DNA from 4 places in the Oxobacter pfennigii genome. Region 4 is predicted to be linked to each of the others. Evidence: riboswitches for the same ligand, from Rfam matches in the RefSeq annotation. Region 4 holds a riboswitch; each other region holds the start of a gene.

Region 1 (4,216 bases), on a different contig from region 4:
AACAGGAAATACAAAAAAAGTTGCCGAAGCCATCCTGGAGGTAATGCCTGAAGGAACCTTCATCCACTCTGTTTCAGAGCAGCCGGCATTGGAAGATTGTGATCTGGTTATTTTGGGATGCTGGATTGATAAGGGAAATGCCGATGCAGCAATGAAGGAATATATACAGGGAGTTAAGGATAAGAAGGTTGCCCTGTTTGCGACTTTAGGAGCTTATCCTGATTCACCTCATGCCGGGAAAGTCATAGAGAGGCTTAAGCAGCTTGTGGATGCTTCCAATGAATATCTTGGAGATTTTATTTGCCAGGGGAAAATAGATCCGGCACTTACCGAACGGGTCAGGCAATATCCTCCCGATCATCCCCACTACATGACACCGGAGAGGATCAACAGGCACATGGAAGCGGCAAAACATCCCGATTCCAGGGATTTGGAAACTGCACAAAAGGTATTCATGGAAGTTCTTAGAAGGGCAGAGGGAATATAATTTTTAAGGAGAGCAGGGATGGGGACAATGATGAATAACATTCAGTCAGAAGTAAAAGGGAGGTATTCAAAACGTTTAAAAGGACATCACGATGCCTTGGCTCCCTTAAGAAGGCTTCGTAATGAAAAATCTTTCCTGAAGGAATACCTTTTGCAGATGGAACCGGATACGCGTCCTAAAGCCGTTTATATACATATACCCTTTTGCAGCAAGATATGCACTTTTTGCAACATGCGAAGATATTTGTGCGCTCCGGCTTACGATTATCACCAGTTAATAATCAATGAAATAAAAAGCTACGGCGTATTTCCATACATACAAAACAGCAGCTTTGATGCGGTATATTTCGGAGGCGGCACTCCTACCTCCCTTGAAACAGGCAATTTAAGGGATATTTTGCATGCTATCAAGGAATATCTGCCATTAAAACATGATGCGGAAATTACAGTTGAAACCAGTATCACCGAATTGACAGAGGATAAATCAGACATGTTTTTAAAAGAAGGAGTTAACCGTTTAAGCATAGGGGTGCAGACCTTCTGTGACAGGGGAAGAAAGTTGCTGGGAAGAAGAGGCAGCGGTGAGGATGCAGTTTCAAAAATCAGCAAGTTAAGGCATGAAGGCTTTGAAAATGTGAGTATGGACCTTATTTACAATTATCCCGGCCAGACAGAGCAGGAATTAGAGAAAGATTTAAAGCACATCTCTTCTTTGGATATTGCAGGATTATCATTTTATTCCCTAATGCTGCGTGAAGGGTCGGCGCTTGGCACGCAGTTTTCGGATGGGGAACGTGATTCCATAGATTCAGATAAAAAAGAATATGATTTTTTCATGAAAATATATGATTGGCTTACAAAAGAAGGCTTCGAGCTTTTGGAACTTACAAAAATGGTAAGGCCTAAAAGGGATGCGTATAAATATGTAACAACCCGTTACGGCGGAGGGGATACACTGGCTTTAGGCGCCGCCGCCGGCGGCAGGCTAGGGGATTTTATATGGATGAATCCCTTCGATATTTCAGAGTATGGTGCCGCCGTTGAATCCGGCAGGGCAGACACCCTTCAAGGAGCTTTAACAGTTTCTATGTATAATTATATCTACCGGCTTATAGGCAAAATACAGTTTGGTAATTTTGACGTTGAACCGGCAGGCTTTTGGGAACAAAGTAGTGATATAATTGAAGCTTTTGCGCAGCAATTAAAAATCGAAGGATTAATTGTTCCCGAAGGTTACAGCTTCAAGCTTACAAAGGAAGGCATATACTGGGGAAACAACATTGCCAATGAATTAGCGGAATTGCTGGTTTCCCAATGGCTTAAAGCCTCTACAAGGGAGAAATGAAGTAAGGAGTTTATGGAAACAGCACAAATTATTACAAATAAAGGTGAAAAATTCATTGTGTTTCATATGGTCATAATATAAAATGAAACTTAATTGAATATAAAAAAACAGGTGCCGGTTATGATTTTGATGGACAAAATTATAAACCGGTGAAAAGGGAAGTGGGTAGAAATCCCACGCGGTCCCGCCGCTGTGAAAGAAGAGTCCTTGCTAAATGCCACTGGGAAACCGGGAAGGCTGCAAGGGTGATGATGCTTAAGCCAGAAGACCTGCCTGTTTTATTCACCATTTTAACTCTACGAGCGATAGAGAGGTGCATTTATGCATATGTTATTTGCATGGGTTGTTATTACCTCTTGACTGTTTACGGTTGAGAGGTTTTTTAATTGTGGCAAAAAAATTTATTATATGGAGGAGAATGCAGAATGAAACCCATATTTTCCCTAGGCGGAATTACAGCAGAACGAGGGACTAAAGCACAGGGCTTTATCAAGGTTTTGGATACCGGAACAGTGATGCCGGTCACATTGATTAATGGAGAAAAACAAGGCAAGACCATGCTCATCACATCCGGAGTACATGGAAGCGAATATCCCGGAATCCTCACGGCTATACGGCTGGGAGCAGGGCTTGATCCCAAAGATATTTCCGGTCAAATAATCCTTGTTCACCCGGTCAATCTTCAGGCTTTTTCAAAGCGCTGTGCCGCTGTTGTGCCGGAGGATGGGAAAAACATAAACCGCATGTTTCCAGGTGATGAAAAGGGCAGCATCGCAGAAAAAATAGCTTACGTTATAACCAATGAGTTTTTTAAGGCTGCCGATTATTACATGGATTTTCACGGCGGTGATTTATATGAATCTCTGATACCTTATGCCTATTTTTCAGGCAGTTGCAATTCAAAAGTTGTACAGGCATCTAAAAAAATGAGCCAGGTTCTGGATTTGCCTTACATGGTAAATTGTATGGAAACCTCAGGCACTTTTGGCTGTGCCGCCATGCTTGGCATACCGGCTATCCTTGTGGAAAGAGGCTGCAATGGCCTTTGCCTTAAAGATGATGTCGAAAAATACATTCTTGATGCAAAACGGGTATTGAAAAGACTGGATATACTTGCCGATGACAGCCTTATATTCCCTGACAAAGCACCTCTGGAATTAACAAATGTTTGCTATACGGAAGCAAAGAGTACTGGATGCTGGCTGCCTGCCGTTACAGCCGGGCAAAAAATCAGGAAAGGCGACAAGCTTGGATACACAACGGATTTATTCGGCCAAATTATTGATACTTATTCAGCGGAATTTGACGGAGTGGTATTGTATCATTGTGCTTCTCTTTCGGCTCCAAAGGGGAGCGAACTTGTGGCATATGGAGAGCTTGACTGGTGATTAGCTAAAAATAATACCGGGATGAAATTGACAAAAGAGAGTATGAATCTATACATAAATATCAGTAGTATGAGGAGGAGATTTAATGTCTGATGAACAATTGTACGACGTATGGTGGAATGACGACACAGCCGGAGAACAGTCCATGGAGGATAATCATCAACCCCACTGGCATAAGGTGCTGGACATGATAAAGGAGAAAAATATTCTGGATTGTACTGTTCTGGATTTTGGTTGTAATCAAGGAGGTTTTTTAAGGTTTTTATATCAACAAAAACCTTTTTTAAAGGGGGTTGGCGTTGATTTAGCCAAAAAATCCATTGAGGTGGCCAACAAGAGGAAAAAGGATTTGCCCATTTCATATGAAGCAACCGCCAATGTGGACAAGTTTATCGATACCTTTAATCTGGCCTTCAGCATTTCCGTTATTTATCTATTACAGGACTTAAAAGAACATGCCTGGAAAATGAAGCAGGCATTAAAGCCCGGAGGCGTATATTATTGCACATATACCGATTACAGCAAAAACCCCAGCCTGCTCTATTACAAAAAGCAAATAGACAGGCAGGGAACAATTCCAATGCAGCTTCACTCTTTAAACGATATTGCCGGGGCGTTTTTTTATGAAGGATTTTCGGTAGAAATGCGGAGAATGCCTCCTAAAGGATATATTCATATAGATCCGGAGGATCCCTGGTTTAACTGTATTGCCGACAGGATGCAGTATGAGTACCAGGAAGCGTATATTTACCGCTTTACTGCGCCTGGGAAATAAAATTACTTGATGAATTTTAATGTTGTTTTAAAAGAGGGTGGTATATCATGATTCAATCTGCTGTAAAATCAGCGGTATTATTTTTGCTCACTTTCATAGGTATTACAATATTATCCTTTACCCTGTCCTATCTTTCCCCCAGCGACCCGGCAGAGATTATGCTTACTGAAAATGGCATTGCACCTTCTCTTGAGATGCTGGAAAAAACGAGGGAAGAGCTGG
Region 2 (4,216 bases), on a different contig from region 4:
TTGCCTCTTTGTACATTCCTGCTGAAGATTTGGGCGGAGATATATTCGATGCTTTTAAAGTTGACAATGGTTTGCTCAATGATTTCTTTGAGCAATATGTATGCTTTATTGCTGATGTCTCGGGACATGGATTGGATAGTGCCATGCTGGCGATTTTTATAAAGGATACTATAGGAAGTTTTTTCAGGTTAAAACATACACCCGGTCAATTATTATCGCCTAAAGAAATCATGGATTTCTTTATTGAACACTATTTAAAGGAAGGTTATCCCGAGGAATATCTGGTATGCTTGCTTATGGCAGTTATTGATTTGAAGACAAATGAACTTACTTACTGCAATGCCGGCCTTCATATCAGTCCTTTATTAATAAAGGATAAAGAAAATATAACAGAGCTTGGCAATGCGAATCTTCCCATATCAACAGCCATAGGTGCCCAATTGTTAAAATATGAGGATTCTACAGCACACTTTTCTCCTGGGATGACCCTGCTCATTATGTCTGACGGACTGCCAGAACAAATGTCTCACAATGAATTTTATGAAGGCAGGCTTAAGAAACTGGTTGCCGAAATTCATCAACTGAATCCTGCTCAAATGGTTAATAAAATTCATGAGGATTTCATTGACTTTTTAAGTTATGAGAAAACCAGGGACGATATAACTTTGGTTGCAGTAAAACTGCTATAAGCGTGAACATGCTGACAAGTTTTAAGTTTATATTATGAAGGGATAGATTATATGCAAAAAATACTGACTGGCATTTTGGAAGCTATCGAAGATGAAATTAAAGCCCAGCAGCATTATCAAAAGCTGGCTGACCACGCAGAGGATCCAATGGTAAAGAAATTTTTTGAACAGATGAGAACAGACGAAGAAGAGCATGAGAGAATACTTCGCACCCGTTATGAAGGTTTTGCAAAAATGCTGAAAGCAAACAAAGAAAAATAAACCACCCTAAAATCTTAATCATTTAGAGAATTGCTTTTTTAAATTAATTATGGCTGTTATATTGGTTTTTTCAATTAGTAATAAGGCTGTCATTCATATATAATTACTTTTAAAATGAAAGCTTGGAGTGATTTGATGATTAATTTGCCTGAAGCATTTGATACATTCAGTGAAGCAAGAAAAGCAGGATTTATTGAAATCATGAAATTAAAGGAAGAAGGCAGGAAAGTTGTCGGAACTTACTGTACTTTTACCCCCTGGGAAATCATAATGGCAGCAGGCGCTATACCCATATCCCTTTGCGGTACAAGCAATGAACCCATAGCTGCGGCTGAAGAAGTACTTCCAAGAAACTTATGCCCTCTTATAAAATCCAGTTATGGACATGCAATTACCGATACCTGCCCTTATTTTTATTTTTCAGACATGCTAGTCGGTGAAACCACCTGTGACGGAAAAAAGAAAATGTACGAATACCTCGGTGAGATAAAACCAATGCATATAATGCAATTGCCCCAGTCCGGCAGCAACGGTAAATCTCTTGCGCTTTGGAGAGATGAAATAATCTCCCTTAAAGAACGAGTGGAAAAAGAGTTCAATGTTGAAATAACCTATGAAAAGCTCAAAAAGGCAATAAAGGACAGAAACGAACAAAGAAAAGCTTTAAAGGAGTTTTACGAGCTGGCTTTGTTTTGCCCTCCCCCTATTTCAGGCTACGAAATGTTTCAGGTACTTAACGGTGCAAATTTTAAAACCAGCAAAGAAGAACAGGTTGACTCCGTTGCTGCCCTGACAAAGCAAATAAAAGAGCTTTATGATAAAGGCGCAAGGAGAAATCTTCAAGACAGCCCCAGGATACTAATTACCGGCTGCCCCATAGGCGGTGTCAGTGAAAAAATAGTAAAGGCTGTTGAGGACAACGGCGGTGTGATAGTTTGTTTTGAAAACTGCAGCGGTGTTAAAGCTATAGATACACTTGTTGATGAAGATAAAGACCCTTTTGAAGCGCTGGCTGAAAAATATATAAGTATAGCCTGTTCCTGTATGTCGCCAAATAACAACAGGATTGAATTATTATCAGAGCTTATAGATAAATACAGGGTTCAGGGAGTAATAGACGTCATTCTTCAAGCATGTCATACCTATAATATTGAAACCTACAGCGTTAAAAGACTTGTGAATGAAAAGAAGAATTTGCCTTATATAAGCATTGAAACCGATTATTCGCAAAATGATACAGGTCAGCTTAAAACAAGGCTGGCTGCCTTTGTTGAAATGCTTGACGCCTGATGCACAAAACACTCATTCCCCTTGACAAAGCTGTCCTGGCGGGTTAAAATTATACAGCAACTAGAATAATCCGTCTGTATGCGTAAAATGCGCCGGAGCGTTATACTACCGCTCTGTGGGGACGCCGATGTAATTTCGGGGCTATCCCAGTAACCGTGAAGCTGATGAAAGGGTATTAAGTCACTGCCGCAGGGTGGGAAGGCACCCCAGTAAGATGAAGCCAAGCCGGGAGACCTGTATAGACATTATGCTTACCTCTGGGGTTGGGATGGTCGGCTGTATAGGCATTGTGCCAGTCTGAAAATGTTTCTTGCCGCTCCTATCTGGATGGGAGCGGTTATTCTTTTATACAAATATATACAAGAAAGGGGCTTTTCATTATGAAACGCCAGATATTGTCAATTGCTTTATCTGCAGCTCTTGCCATATCCATGTTAGCAGGCTGTGCAACCAATTCTGAAAACACTCCGTCGCCGACACCCACAGGTACAGTTGAACCTACAGCCAAAACTGTGTATCCGCTCACTGTAACGGACATGACCGGGCGTGAAGTGACAATAAAAGAACCCGTTACAAGGATAGTTGCAATCACTGCTGCCAATGCCGAGATTGTCTATGCTCTTGGCTTAGGTGATACTATGGTAGGCCGTGGCGAATACTGTGACTACCCGGCGGAAGTACTTGAAGTTGCGTCTGTCGGCTCGGGCAATGATACCAACATTGAACAGATTATTTCCCTCAAACCTCAAGTAGTTTTTATGGGGACCATGGCTCAAACAAATGAGCAAATAAACCAACTCACTCAAGCCGGCATTGCCGTAGTGGCTTCCGATGCAATTGATATTGCTGGTACATACAAGAGTATCGCACTTATGGGCAAGATACTCAATAGAAATGAAGAAGCGGCTAAAATAATTGAAAATATGAAAACAAAGATTGATGACATTGGTGCAAAAGCCTCTGCCAAAGCATCCGGCAAGAGCATTTACTTTGAGGTTTCGCCTCTGGAATTTGGCTTGTGGACTGCTGGAAGCAATACATTTATGGATGAGGCTGCTAATATATTAGGCTTAAAAAATACCTTCGGAGACATCAGCGATTGGGCAGAAATCTCTGAAGAGCAAGTACTGGAACGCAATCCCGACTACATTATGACAGTAACTATGTATTTTGGTGAGGGTCTTGAACCTGTCGAAAGTATCAAATCCCGTCCCGGCTGGAATAACGTAAAGGCTGTCGCAAATAACGGAATTATAAATATGCCGAATAACGAGCTGACACGTCCCGGCCCCCGCCTTGCCGACGGAGTAGAGATGCTCTACAACTTTGTCTATGGCGGCCAATAAATCCAAGCCAGAAGGTTTCCGGCTTACTGAGTACCTGATCTTCGGGGCGGTAACTCTCGTTGTGGCAATACTGTGCGTTGCGCTGGGCAGCGTGAATGTGCCTCTGTCGGAGTTTATGAAAAGCGTAATAATAATGACCATACGCTTGCCGCGAGTGCTGTGTGTGGCGCTGGCAGGAGCGTCACTGTCGGTTGGCGGTGCGGCAATGCAGGGCTTGCTTAAAAACCCCCTGGCAGACGGGACTACCCTTGGGGTCAGCGGAGGTGCCTCCTTAGGCGCCGTCCTTGCCATTGCGTTAGGTCTGTCAATCCCCGGCTTTCCTTTTGCCGGAACGGTCTTAACGGCTATGCTATTTGCTTTTATATCCATTATAACGGTGCTTGCGCTGGCCTATAAGCTGGATTTTTCTCTGTCAACCAATACCATAATCCTTTTAGGCGTGATATTCAATATGTTTGTATCCAGCATAACTTCGCTGTTAGTTACCTTTGCAGGCGAAAAGGTAAAGACCATAGTATTTTGGACTATGGGGAGCTTTGCGGGATGCACTTACGGAAACGCCGCAATGCTTTTAGGTGCCCTGGTTCTGTTCGGCGGATTACTGATGCTCCAGACCCGAGAACTCAATGC
Region 3 (4,216 bases), on a different contig from region 4:
GGCAGAATGTATAAGCCGGAAGAATTGGACCTTCCGGATTCATTAAAGAACAGGATAACCACAACCGACAGCGGAAAGCAATTTACCATAGAAGGTGATGTTGTATTTACCCAGAAAGATGTAAGAGAGGTACAGCTTGCCAAGGCTGCCGTAAGTGCGGGAATGAAGATTCTCGTTAAAGAAGCAGGCATCGAATTTAAAGATGTAGAAACCATTTATGTTGCCGGAGGCTTCGGCAATTTCATGAATATAGAAAGCGCATTAAACATCGGACTTTTACCGAAGGAGCTTGCAGGCAAGGTTAAATCCATCGGCAATTCCGCAGGTACCGGCTCGAAGATGTGCCTTCTTTCCGAATCAGCGATCGGTGAATTAGAAAAAATATCAAACTCCACTAAATACGTTGAATTATCGGGAAGGCCAGACTTCGAGGGACTGTTTGTTGATTCAATGGTATTCTAACAGATGGTTTTATAAGTGTTACCTTTATCTAACCGTTATAATGTAACGGTCAGGTTTTACGACCTCAAGGTTACAAACATAATTCGTATCCTTAAGGCAGCAGGGTAGAGTAAGCATCTGACCGAGATATTATCTCGGTTAGATGAATCTAACAGCCATAATCTTTCGGTCAGGTCTCTTTATTGGTGCCAACAAGGTTTGTCGGCTATATAAGTAAACCTATTCGACTTGACCGCCATATTATGGTTGTCTGCATTTCGGATAAACATCAAATCGTATAATGGGGTTTTGCACTTACCAATTAGCACAAGGTAACTTTTTAATTCATTTTCTCTGTTGCTGACCAAAACGAAACATTGTTTCATTTAGCTTTTCATTATTATTTATCACCCGAATAAGTAGAATCTATTGAAGGTAAAGGAATAACAATTATTAATGAAGTACTATTTAATTCTGAATGTTTAACTCCGCACTTAGATTTTAATGATAGGGCTGATTCATGGGATGGTTTTATCTTTGTATATATAAATGAAACAAATAAAAAAGAAAGTCTATTAGGTCGTATTCCTATACAAGTTAAAGCACATGAGGTAAAAAACTTTAGTGGAAAAACTAAATCAAAGGCCTTTGATATATCGGATTTAATAAATTACAAAAATGATGGCGGAGTTATAATTTTCAGCGTAGAATGTTGTGGGAAAAGCAGGAAGATTTATTTAAATAAACTCTAGTTCCACCCATTATAACATAACTTTTTCTATATTTATTGTAAAAATTCCATATGTTTCATTAATTTAGAAGGAATTGGAATATATGTGAAGAATAATACATGGTAAATATTAGTAATAATTGATGCTATATGACGGACTTACTGTTTTTAAAAGGAAAAAGACCGTATGATAAAACAATGTATTAAGAAGGTGGACGATATGGCTCATGTAATGATAATTGAAGATGAACCAGCGATAGTAATGGTAATAAGTGAAATGCTTTCAGATGAAGGGTATGAGGTTACCGCAGCATATGACGGCCTTTCAGGCCTGAGAAAACTAAGGGAATGCAAAAAGCCCGACATTGTGCTCTTAGACCTTAATATGCCGGGAATCAACGGCCGGGAGACGGTAGAGAGAATGCGCTCAGATGCTATGCTTCGGGATATACCTGTCGTGTTGGTTACGGGAACGGTTTATAACAGCGTTGATTTTCCGCCGGAGGGGACTTATCAGGATATATTGGAGAAACCCTTTGATTTATTGGAAATGCTCAAAAAAATAAAATCCATATCTGAAGGCAGATGCGGATTTAAGAAAATATCTTAAAAGTTTAAAGTAAAAAGAGGGACTGTTAAAAGGACAATCCCTTTTAGTGTTTATTTACAATTTTATAGACGGTGTGATTAATCGTCGTACATATCGTAAGGGTTGTATCTGTAGCATCTTCTCCAAGGGGGATAGGTGTATCCGTAGGGAGAAAAACCGCCGTATCCGGGGTAATTACTGTATCCGCCGAAAACCTGGCCACCGCAAGCCAAAATAATTATTACAAGGATTAATATTGTAAACAATGCAGTGCTTGTCGGGGTCCCGAAGATGCCATTCTTATTATTAACAGCGTTTTTATTTGTACCAAAATCGGAAATATAAACTGTACTTGTACTCATGGCCATCCCTCTATTCTGCAAATATATACTATTCTAGTAACATGTTATGTGAAAAAAATAAGTATGTTACAGCATATTCTTTAATGATTTTGTCATATTTATTTGCAAAAGTATAAACTTTCTAATTTATTTGTGTTGCAGGTAAAAAGTGCTTAATATATAATAGAAATAGCAAATTAAATAAAAAAATCTTAGGTGCTTTTTAGCATAAAAGGGAAAGCGGTGAAAATCCGCTGTAGCCCCCGCTACTGTATACGGCGACAAATCCTAGACCACCGGACAACCGGGAAGGTAGGAGGAGGACGACCCGCCAGCCAGGAGACCTACCTGAGATATGCTAATCCTTCGGAGGGAAGGGAAGTGGTAGTATATTGGACAATCCAATTTTTGCCTATCAGACAAATAATATGGATTTTTGTAGTACATGTACCCGCTGCCTTTTGATGGAGCGGGTTTTTTAATTATAGAAAATTTTAATAAAACGGAGATGATAATATGCCTGGAATAATGGTACAGGGGACAGCGTCCTCGGCAGGCAAAAGCCTCATGACTGCGGCTTTATGCAGAATATTTGCAAATGAAGGATTAAAGGTATATCCTTTTAAATCACAAAATATGTCCTTAAATTCATACGTAACAATGGAAGGCCTTGAAATGGGACGAGCCCAGGTACTCCAGGCAACAGCATCAAAGATAGATCCTTCGGTGCTGATGAATCCCATTTTATTAAAGCCTACCACCGACAGAAAAAGCCAGGTCATAATAAAGGGAAGGCCTTATATGAATATGGATGCGGTGGAGTATTTTGAATTTAAACCCCGCCTTAGGGATATGATAAAGGAAATATATGAAGAAATTGAAAGCAATAACGATTTGGTGGTTATAGAAGGCGCAGGCAGTCCGGCGGAGATTAACCTTAAGGATAACGATATCGTAAATATGGGGATGGCGGAAATTGCCGATGCTCCGGTGCTTTTGGTAGCCGATATAGACAAGGGCGGAGTGTTTGCCTGTATATACGGTACCGTAATGCTCTTAGATGAGAATGAAAGAAAAAGAATAAAAGGGATCATTATTAATAAATTCAGAGGAGACAAGACCATTCTTCAAACGGGTATAGATATGATAGAGGATTTGGTTAAAATACCTGTGGTGGGAATTGTACCCTACATGCGTGTCAAGCTTGACGAGGAAGACGGAGCCATCGAATTTGAAGCTTCAACCAGCGGCAGCATAAAAATAGCAGTTATACGCTTACCCAGAATATCCAATTTTACGGATTTTGATCCATTTAAATTCGATGAGGATGTATCCGTAAATTTCATAACCTCTCCAGATGAAATTGGGGATGCGGACATGGTTATAATCCCCGGAAGCAAAAATACCATAGAAGATATAAGATGGCTAAAAAGCGTCGGGTTTGATAAAGCCTTTTTAAACTACAAAGGCATAATCTTTGGAGTGTGCGGCGGATATCAGATGATGGGAAAAGAAATAATAGATGTTGAAGGCTGGGAAGTAACAAAGGGAGAAGTGGAAGAAGGCCTTAAAATGTTTGACACTGTAACTGAATTCAAGGGCAGTAAAATAACTTCAAACGTTGAAGGAGAGGCTATGGGACATAAGGTATACGGCTATGAAATACATTCCGGCAGGACTTACGGCAATATGAATCCCTTTGTGCATATAAACCTTAAGGAAAGAAAGGCCGAGAGTTATATGGACGGCGATATGAGGGACGGAAGGTATTACGGCACTTATGTCCACGGCATATTTGACTCTCATGAATTCAGAAGCAGCCTTTTAAATACTATAAGAAAGAAAAAGAACTTAGCCGAAAAGGATAGTATTGACCTTAAGGAAAAAAGGGAAGAAGAACTGGAAAAGCTGGCTCAAATAGTTGAAGAGAATTTGGATATGGAATATATACGCAGTCTGGCAGGAATCAAAAAATGATTGAATTAAGTATAGCAGCTTTAATAGATGTAGCCATAGGGGATCCATACAGCTTTCCCCATCCCATAAAGCTTATGGGGAATATAATAGCCTTTGAAGAAAAAGCAGCCAGAAAAGTGGCAAAGACTCCGCAGGCCC
Region 4 (4,216 bases):
TTTACTGAAGGGTTGGTGCTAAGCCTGGATGTTGAAAAGGATGTCGATGCTGAGGACAACAGCATAATAGCAGGAACATCCATCGTATATACAGGTGTATCGGAAGCCGGAACCTTCAGCGGCCAGCATGTGAGACAGTGCTTTAAGACTGCCGCCTACTTCTATTCAAATTATTAACAGCAGCTTTTTGCCAATTTTATAGTATGTATTTTCTGAAAATACCAGTTTGTTAAATATAGTAAATGTATAGTATTGCATAAGATGGCAGAACTATGGTATATTTTAGATACAGGAAAAATTGAATATTATTATCGGGTGCCCATTTTATAGAAATGGGTTAAAAGGGAAAGTGGTGAAAGACCACTGCAGCCCACCGTTACTGTGATGTTGACGAAACCTTGAAAAATCACTGAAATTTTATTTTGGGAAGAGAAGGGAGTAGGATGAAGCTCAGCCAGGAAACCTGCCCGGTAATTGTTGAATCTTTCGGAGGGAAGGATAATGCAATGCGGATGAACAGAATAATTAATTATTTGTTTATCCTTTGAATGTTTGAAATGAATTATCTATTAGATAGAACACCTCTGAGAAACCGGAGGTGTTTTTTATTTATAATACAAAATATTTGGATTAATTCACTAAACAAACATGCGGGCATGCTTAAAAGCTGGCCGGAGAAACCGGAGGCATTATCCCATAGGATGATGCCTTTTTTTGATATAAATGTAAAATTCAGATAAAAGGAGGGGAAAGGATGGAACAGGAGAAAATAAAAATGGATTTGACAAGAAAAGAAAGAAGGCTTTTGGAAATTATACGCAATACACAGTGTAAAGAAATGAAAATTTCTGTCCAGGACAGGCAGCCTATCAAGATTGAAGAAGTAAAAAAAAATATAAAGCTCTAGGAATTATTCATATAAGACACTACGGAGGCAGGAATAGAAAGGGCTTGAAATAACTGGGGGGTGGAAAGGTGGCTGAAGTCGGTCAGGAAATGGAGGTTACACAAAAGGAAAAAAAACTCATCGAGCTTATACGGGCCCTTCAATATGGTGAGATAACCATAATGGTGGTGGACAAGCAGCCTATGGAAGTGGAGGAGGTAAGAAAAAGTACCCGGTTTTAAATTTTTGACCGGACAATATAATCTGAGGAGGTAAAAAAGTGGCTAATCACACCCAGGAAACAGAAATAACCACCAAAGAAAAAAAGCTTATTGAAATTCTCAGAAATACCAGCTATGGCGATATTACAGTCACTGTCGAAGATAAGCAGCCTGCGGTGGTGGAGGAAGCGGTGAAATCCATTAAACTGTAATAGTTTGTGTAATTTTAAAATATGCTGGCTGTCTTAAGTATATCTCAGGACTATAAAGCGGCAAAAACTGTAAAAAAATTTATATAACGCTATTGTAATTAGGTTGATATTATGGTAATATTTAGGTAAGATAATAATGGACAAGCATACTAATAATTATATCATTTATATTTGAAGATATAAATTTGCACATGCGGAGTTTCTGTCATTTATTACATACCTGCATGTGAAAGCGGGCAACCGCAGAATGCTTATCGAACAACGGGGGCATTGAATTGTGTTATACAGTTCAATGCCCCTTTTTATATAAAACTGAATAGATAAACTGCAAGGGTATCCGGCTGCCATAGGGCAAACCGGATTTAAAAGGGAACCGGGTGAAAATCCCGGACGGTCCGGCCACTGTAAGCGGGGAATTGCTTTTATAAAAGCCACTGGAAAAATCCGGGAAGGTAAAAAGCAGTAAGGAGCCGCAAGTCAGGAGACCTGCCTTTACAGCAAATTCATAAACCTTCCGCAGAAAGGCTTTATGCAATACCGCTCCGGTTGTATAACTTACGTTATACAACCGGAACCGCAGGATTTGATGTGCAAGCCCCAGCTTTAACAGGAAGACGGGGTTTTTATATTTTCTAAAGCAAGCCTTGCATACGGATGTGTTTGTAACCCGGTTTATAGTGATATGCCTTTTCCTTAGAAAGAAGGGCCCGTCTTTCAAGAGATAAGGATATGTCATTGTAAAAATATATCAAAATTGGAGGAATAAAAATGAAAAGCATGGTTAAAGGCTTCAGAAGCAAGCTGGCCCTTTTAATGGCGCTGGTAGTAGTGTTCTCCTTCTCGCTCTCAATGACGGCATTTGCCGCTATCGACACCACGGTTACAGTCAAGTTTTACAATGATACCGTAGACCCGGATGTACAGCTTTGGACGACACGGACTGTAGAGTATGATTCTGCTGTCCCCGTTAGTAAACCATACCTGCCTGGCGGTTACACCGATCCGTTAGGCGGTGCGGCCTCTGTCTATGATGCCATTTTTGCTGCAGCGGAACAGATTAGAGCGTTACCGGATGAGGACCCGGAAATTGAAGATCCGCCAGTTGTCGGATGGGATGCTAATCCTGCTTACGGCGACCCTGGCGGGTATATTGAGGCTATTGGAGATTTTGTAACATGGAATGATTACGACTATGACCCTATAACCGGGCACCATATCTCCGAGGGAGAGGGCTGGGTATGCACTGTTATTCCAGACGGCGACGATCCATACGATCCGATACAGTATCTTACCGCCGAAGCTCTGGAAGACGGTATGGAAATTATATTCCGTTTCCAGTCCTATCGTTATGAGTGGGATGATTAATGAAATGATGCCTTAAGGCACAGGCAGGAGCAGGAGGAATTCCGCAGGAATTCTCCCCTGCTTTTTGCCGTTTTTAAAAATAATATAGTATTTTCCTTTTATTCTATACAGCTTTTTAAACAGTTATTCCAAGAGGCCTCCATAAAAAATGCGAAATCTATATATTTCGGCAAGATATGAATTAAATATTGCACACAATGAAATAATCATGCTATATTTAAATAAGAGATAAAACTGAATATTCCATTACCGGGTGCCCATTCCACAGGGATGGGTTAAAAGGGAAAGTGGTGAAAAACCACTGCAGCCCACCGTTACTGTGATGTTGACGAAACCTGTAAAAATCACTGGAATATATTCCGGGAAGATAAGGGAGTAGAATGAAACTCAGCCAGGAAACCTGCCCGATAATTGTTGAATCTTTCGGGGGGAAAGATAATACAGGGCAGGAAGCAATATTGGTAAATGTATCTGAACTTACTATCTGAAGTAATTATCTTTTTAAGACACCTCTGAATAATGGGGGTGTTTTTTTATTGGCCTGAGAATAACTCTGGTTATCTTTTAATTTATATTTAAGAAGGATGTGATGAATAGTAAGGGAAAAAGAAGGCAAAAGAATAAATAAATGCTGACCGGAGATACCGGAGGCATTATCCTGCAGGATAATGCCTTTTTTAATGAGGTGGTTTTGATGAAATAGCATAATTTCTGATAGTTAGAGGAATAAAATTAATATTTCTAAGGAGGATCGATACATGCAGCAAAAGAGAAGAAAGTTTTGCACAAAGCTCATAAGCATGCTTCTTACCGCCGTTATGATTATAGGTATGCTGCCCCTTAGTGCCTTTGCCGCTGAAAGCCCCCTTAGCATATCGGCACATCCCGAAGATGCTGAGGTAAAAGTGGGACAAACCGCCGCCTTTAATGTCACGGCAGAAGGAGGGGACGAGCCTTATTCTTACCAGTGGGAAAGCAATGGCGGTACAGATTGGGAAGAAATTGAAGGAGCAAATTCTGAAGTATATGTGACCAGTCCCACCGTAATAAGCATGAACGGCTATAAGTACCGCTGCAAAGTAACTGACGACAGCAATGCAAGCGTAACATCCGATGAGGCTACCCTTACGGTTGAAGAACATGCCAGCATCGCCATATCGGCGCATCCCGAAGATGCTGAGGTAAAAGTAGGGCAAACTGCTGCCTTTAGTGTCACGGCAGAAGGAGGGGACGAGCCTTATTCCTACCAGTGGGAAAGCAATGATGACACCGGCTGGGAAGAAATTGAAGGCGCAACTTCCGGTGTATATGTGACCAGCCCCACCGTAATAAGTATGGACGGCTATAAGTACCGCTGCACCGTAACCGACAGCAGCAATGAAAGTGCAACATCGGATGAAGCTACCCTTACGGTTGAAGAATATTTCAGCGGGGGAAAAGGAACCGAGAGTGAACCATATCTCATAAGCAGCAAGGATGACCTTGCCAACCTGTCTGATTATATATACAATGGCTCAGTCAATGAAGAGAGT

Evidence for each region. Region 4 has a riboswitch for cobalamin ahead of OXPF_RS13730 (hypothetical protein). Riboswitches for the same ligand answer to the same signal wherever they lie in the genome.
Region 1: it holds a riboswitch for cobalamin, as region 4 does, so the genes downstream of both, OXPF_RS10100 (M14 family metallopeptidase) here and OXPF_RS13730 (hypothetical protein) in region 4, are expected to answer to the same signal.
Region 2: it holds a riboswitch for cobalamin, as region 4 does, so the genes downstream of both, OXPF_RS20895 (ABC transporter substrate-binding protein) here and OXPF_RS13730 (hypothetical protein) in region 4, are expected to answer to the same signal.
Region 3: it holds a riboswitch for cobalamin, as region 4 does, so the genes downstream of both, OXPF_RS03145 (cobyric acid synthase) here and OXPF_RS13730 (hypothetical protein) in region 4, are expected to answer to the same signal.

What each region holds. Positions count from the first base shown of each region.
Region 1 is NZ_LKET01000031.1:48,153-52,368, reverse strand. It holds gene OXPF_RS10110 (flavodoxin family protein) at 1-487, shown strand, start outside; gene OXPF_RS10105 (coproporphyrinogen-III oxidase family protein) at 515-1,831, shown strand; cobalamin riboswitch at 1,924-2,122, shown strand; gene OXPF_RS10100 (M14 family metallopeptidase) at 2,257-3,219, shown strand; gene OXPF_RS10095 (class I SAM-dependent methyltransferase) at 3,305-3,994, shown strand; gene OXPF_RS10090 (ABC transporter permease) at 4,042-4,216, shown strand, end outside.
Region 2 is NZ_LKET01000068.1:306,572-310,787, forward strand. It holds gene OXPF_RS20880 (SpoIIE family protein phosphatase) at 1-689, shown strand, start outside; gene OXPF_RS20885 (ferritin family protein) at 741-950, shown strand; gene OXPF_RS20890 (double-cubane-cluster-containing anaerobic reductase) at 1,086-2,240, shown strand; cobalamin riboswitch at 2,300-2,496, shown strand; gene OXPF_RS20895 (ABC transporter substrate-binding protein) at 2,621-3,586, shown strand; gene OXPF_RS20900 (FecCD family ABC transporter permease) at 3,573-4,216, shown strand, end outside.
Region 3 is NZ_LKET01000021.1:6,089-10,304, forward strand. It holds gene OXPF_RS03130 (ASKHA domain-containing protein) at 1-462, shown strand, start outside; gene OXPF_RS03135 (response regulator) at 1,359-1,781, shown strand; gene OXPF_RS03140 (hypothetical protein) at 1,859-2,122, opposite strand; cobalamin riboswitch at 2,299-2,467, shown strand; gene OXPF_RS03145 (cobyric acid synthase) at 2,618-4,078, shown strand; gene cbiB (adenosylcobinamide-phosphate synthase CbiB) at 4,075-4,216, shown strand, end outside.
Region 4 is NZ_LKET01000039.1:71,969-76,184, forward strand. It holds gene OXPF_RS13710 (hypothetical protein) at 1-177, shown strand, start outside; cobalamin riboswitch at 297-485, shown strand; gene OXPF_RS22160 (hypothetical protein) at 755-907, shown strand; gene OXPF_RS22165 (DUF2292 domain-containing protein) at 976-1,128, shown strand; gene OXPF_RS22550 (hypothetical protein) at 1,167-1,319, shown strand; cobalamin riboswitch at 1,634-1,827, shown strand; gene OXPF_RS13730 (hypothetical protein) at 2,169-2,684, shown strand; cobalamin riboswitch at 2,919-3,106, shown strand; gene OXPF_RS13735 (immunoglobulin-like domain-containing protein) at 3,443-4,216, shown strand, end outside.